Regions from separate parts of the Methyloversatilis sp. RAC08 genome, predicted to be linked through region 1. Evidence: predicted binding sites of a transcription regulator. Region 1 holds the regulator's gene; the other holds the start of a gene.

Region 1 (2,401 bases):
CCGAATGGCGGGGCCGATCTGGCGGGTGCCATCATCAGCAAGGTCGATGAATCGGTGACGCTCGGGCCGGTGCTCGACGTACTGATGCGCCACCAGTTGCCGCTCTTCTATGTCGCCAACGGCCAGCGCGTGCCGGAAGACCTGCACCTCCCCAATCGCGCCTACCTGCTGCACCGTGCGTTGCGCGCGGCCGGTGAGGATTCACCACAGCACCTGTCGGTGCAGGACGCCGGACTGGTCATGGCATCGTCGCGTCGCGCCGCGCGCAGCGAGGTGAGCCGTGGCTGATTCGATGAAGGACCAGGCTGCCGGGTTGCGCGCCATGTTCCGCCGCTACCCGACCCAGCGCATCAGCGTGGCGGGCGCGATGGCCGGCGTCGGCGCGACCTCGGTGGCCCTCGGCGCCGCAATCGAGGCGGCGCGCAGCGGCCTGCGTGTCACCGTCATCGACGAACATCAGGGGCTGGGTTCGGCGACCGCCCGTCTCGGGCTGACATCGCGGCTTGACCTGCTGCAGGCGATCAATCGGGATGCGCCGCTGGCGTCGGTACCGCTGCTGTCGCAGCACGGCGTGACGGTGGTGCCGGCTGCGCGCCTTGCGCAGAATTCGAGGCAGCTGAATCGCCTGCAACTTGAGGCGCTCGACGAAGCATTGATCGAACTGACCCGCGAAACCGAGTTGCTTATCGTCGATTGCGCGCTCGAAGAATCGCAACTGTCAGCGCTGGCCCGTCGTGCCGACCGTCTGGCGGTGGTGACTGCAGCCTCCGGTGTCAGCGTCACCGCTGCATACGCGCTTATCAAGCGCCACCTGACCGGCAACGCGCCGCTGTCGGCCGGTGCCGTGCGCCCGGTGCATGTCGGCGTCAGCCGCGCCCGCTCGGTGTCGGACGCCCGACAGGCCTTCGCCAGCCTGAATGGCGTGGTGAGCGAACATCTGGGCAGCGCGCTGCACTGGCTGGGTTGCCTGCCTGCCGGCTATCAGCGGCCGAATTTTGTCGTGGCGGGTGACGATGCCCTCAAGATCGGACGTGATCTTGCCGAAAAGCTCTTCGTGACCCGCGAGACGGAAAAACCCGGTATGTTGATGCCGCACAACGACACCCAGTCAGGCGATCCGGCCGGACTGCCAGATGGGCTTTCGGCACGCGTAGCCTGATCGCGCAGCCGGCCGAAGCAGAGGACAACCTATGTATACCGCATCCGGAACACTGGACCGCGACCAGCTCGCCAAGCACTATGCGCCGCTGGTCAAGCGCATCGCCTACCACCTGATGGCCAAGTTGCCGGCCAGCGTGCAGGTCGAAGACATCATCCAGAACGGCATGCTCGGGCTGCTTGATGCGATGAACCGCTATGAAGAAGGCCTCGGCGCGCAGTTCGAAACGTATGCCGTGCAGCGCATCCGCGGCGCCATGCTCGACGGCCTGCGCGAAAACGACTGGCTGCCGCGCAGCCTGCGACGCGACATGCGTCGTATCGAAACCGCCATCACCACGCTGGAGCAGGCCAAGGGCCGTCAGCCGACCGAAGGCGAGCTGGCCGAATCGCTCGGCATGCCGCTGGGCGAGTACCAGAAGATGCTGCAGGAGGCGCGAGGCTACCAGCTCGTCTACTTCGAAGATTTCACCAACGGTGACGACGATGATTATCTGGATCGTCACAGCGTCGGCACCGAAGATCTCGATCCGCTCGCCCGGCTGCTCGACAAGAACATGCGCGACGTACTGGTGCGCGCCATCGGCGATCTGCCGGATCGCGAAAAGACTGTCATGGGGCTGTACTACGAAGAAGACCTGAACCTGCGCGAGATCGGCGAGATTCTCGGCGTGTCCGAATCGCGCGTGTGCCAGCTGCACAGTCAGGCCATCGCGCGCCTGCGCAGCCGCATCTCGGCGCGCACCTGAGCGCGCCGGCCAGATTCCAATGCGTGTCGATCGTCTCAGCATCGTCGGCCTTGCTCTCGGCATCGCCGCCATCATGGCGGGTCAGGTGCTCGAAGGGGGCAGCCTGTCATCGCTGTTCCAGCCGGCCGCGCTGGTCATCGTGCTCGGGGGCACATTGGGAGCGACCATGCTGCAGACCCGATTTCCCATTTTCATGCGTGGCATGCGCATGGGCGGCTGGGCGTTTTCTGCGCCGACAGCCTTACCCGACGACATGATCCGCAAACTGGTCGGCTGGGCCACGCTGTCGCGACGCGAGGGCATTCTGGTGCTGGAAAAACACATCGGCAACGAACCTGACCCGTTTTTCCGCAAGGGCGTGCAGTTGCTGGTTGATGGCGCCGATTCGGAACGCCTGCGCGAGGTCATGGAGGTCGAGATCACGACCTACGAAACCACGCTGCGCCAGGCTGCCCGTGTGTGGGATGCCGCCGCGGGCTACGCACCGACGATAG
Region 2 (2,401 bases), 1.3 Mb from region 1:
GGCGCACTCAACCGCAAGGGGCTGGAAGAGTCCTATGCCAAGGAAGTGTCGCGCGCCGCACGGCGCGGTTCGATGTTGTGCCTTGCCGTTCTCGACATCGACAACTTCAAGCGGCTCAACGATACCTACGGTCACAACACCGGCGACGAGGCGCTGCTGCACCTGGTCGGCACGGTACGCGACTGCCTGCGTCCGCACGACACGCTGTCGCGCTACGGCGGTGAGGAGTTCGTCATACTGCTGCCGGAGACCTCGGTCGAGGATTCGGTCATCGTGCTGCAGCGCCTGCAGCGCGAACTTACCAAGCGCTATTTCCTGGCCAACAACGACAAGCTGCTGATCACCTTCAGCGCCGGCGTCACCGTGGTCGGCCATGAAGAACCGCAGACGTCGGCCATCGAGCGCGCTGACGTGGCCATGTATCAGGCCAAGGCCACCGGCAAGAATCGCGTGGTCATCGCGCCCGAACAGCCGATCGCTGCGTGAGCCGGGCGCGGCAGTCGCCGCGCCCGTCGTTTGTTTCCCGTTGCCGACAACATTCAATCGTGATTCGCGCCGGGCTGCCTGTTCCGGGATGGCCATACGAAGCGCAGTGTAGTCACGCACCCAGTCAGAGATTGGCAGACATCGCTGCTACCAGCGCCTTCCATGCAGAAGTGATGCGGGATCGATGTTTGGTTGTTGGGCATCGCCTGCGGCTCACCCAAACCCCCAAGTGCTTTCCACGGCGGCGGTGCGGTCGGGTGTGCGTAGGTTGGGGTGAGCCGCAGGCGATGCCCAACGAAAGATTCCTGGTTGCGTCATGCATCACGGCGGACACTGAGCCGCCCGTCAGCAGCCCCTCAGCCGCGCTCCGCTGACATTCCGTAACAGTCCGGAGCAGGTCCGGCACGCTGTCCGGAGCACAAAACGGGCCGACCTTGCAGGCAAAAACGATTGCGGCGGCAACCTCACGTGAGCATGAACGCCCGTACATGCCGCAAGGGCAAGCCATTTCATATCGCCGGCCGCCTGAAAGCCAAGACGACAAAGGCTTTCATTAAGGTGCCCCGCTAAAGTTTGCAGCGGCAACTCCGTTACTTCAAACATCGGCGACATCAACAGCGGGCCATGCAGCCCGGAGCGCCGTAACTACACACCACTTCGTGACAGGAGAAACAAAATGCCGCAACTCATCAACACCAATGTGCCCTCGCTCACCGCACAGCGCAACCTGAACTCTTCGCAAAGTTCGCTCGCCACTTCGCTGCAGCGCCTGTCTTCGGGCCTGCGCATCAACAGCGCGAAGGACGACGCCGCCGGCCTCGCCATCTCGGAGCGTATGACCTCCCAGGTGCGCGGTCTGAACCAGGCTGTCCGCAACGCCAACGATGCCATCTCGCTGACGCAGACTGCCGAAGGCGCGATGGGTTCGATCACCGAAGGTCTGCAGCGCATGCGTGAATTGTCGGTTCAGGCCGCCAATGACTCGAACAGCGCCAGCGACCGTCAGGCCCTGCAGCAGGAAGTTTCGCAGCTGCAACAGGAAATCAACCGTGTTGCCTCGACGACCCAGTTCAACGGCAAGAACCTGCTCGACGGTTCGTTCTCCGGCCAGTACTTCCAGGTCGGCGCAAACGCCAACCAGTCGATCGGCATCAGCCTCAGCAACACCAAGGCCACCAATATCGGTGCCAATACCGTCAGCGCCAACGGCACGCTGAACAATGCAGCCGCCCTCGCCGCCGGTGCCGGCGCCCGTGTCGCCAACACCGTCGTCGCGGCCGAAGATCTGACCGTGACCGGTTCGCTCGGCACGGCAGCGGTTGCAGTGAATCTCGCCGATACGGCCAAGGCTGTCGCTGCGTCCGTCAATGCCCAGAGCGCCACCACCGGCGTGAGCGCAACGGCGGCGACCGAAGCCACGCTGAGCGGCCTGACCGCCACCGGCACCTACACCTTCACGCTGTTCGGCGAAAACACGACCGGTGTCGCCGTGTCGGCCACTATCGGCAATACCTCCGACCTGAGTTCGCTCTCGACCGCGATCAATAACTACGCGGCCACCACGGGCATCACCGCAACGGTCAGCGGCGGTTCGGTCACGCTGAAGTCGGAAAGCGGCGCGGACATCTCGCTCACAGACTTCGCTGGCGCTGGCGATATCAGCCTGCAGGGTCGCAATGCCTTCACCAGCGCAACGGCCGGTGCAGCAGTCGTCCTGACAGGCGCGACGGCGACCACCGACTCCTCGACGGTCGGCGGTACGTTGAAGTTCTCGTCGTCGGACGCCTTCTCGGTCACCAGCGCGTCGGCCGGCGGTCTTTTCACCGCCACCACGGCGAACGCCAGTGCGCTGTCGTCGGTTGCTTCGATCAGCGTTGGCACCCAGACCGGTGCCAATGCCGCGATCGACGTCATC

What was found. Region 1 encodes FliA, which starts transcription of late flagellar genes. Its sites were predicted from a motif close to CTAAAGTTNNCNNAAANNNTGCCGATANNA; they were not measured.
Region 2: BSY238_RS15595 (flagellin N-terminal helical domain-containing protein) is a predicted target of FliA. The motif match lies at 1,053-1,082, and genes of this name have one in related genera.

Annotation. Positions count from the first base shown of each region.
Region 1 covers NZ_CP016448.1:821,779-824,179, reverse strand. Annotated here, with positions in the region: gene flhF (flagellar biosynthesis protein FlhF) at 1-288, shown strand, start outside; gene BSY238_RS03740 (MinD/ParA family ATP-binding protein) at 281-1,159, shown strand; gene BSY238_RS03735 (RNA polymerase sigma factor FliA) at 1,191-1,907, shown strand; gene BSY238_RS03730 (flagellar motor protein) at 1,927-2,401, shown strand, end outside.
Region 2 covers NZ_CP016448.1:3,433,348-3,435,748, reverse strand. Annotated here, with positions in the region: gene BSY238_RS18825 (GGDEF domain-containing protein) at 1-486, shown strand, start outside; gene BSY238_RS15595 (flagellin N-terminal helical domain-containing protein) at 1,163-2,401, shown strand, end outside.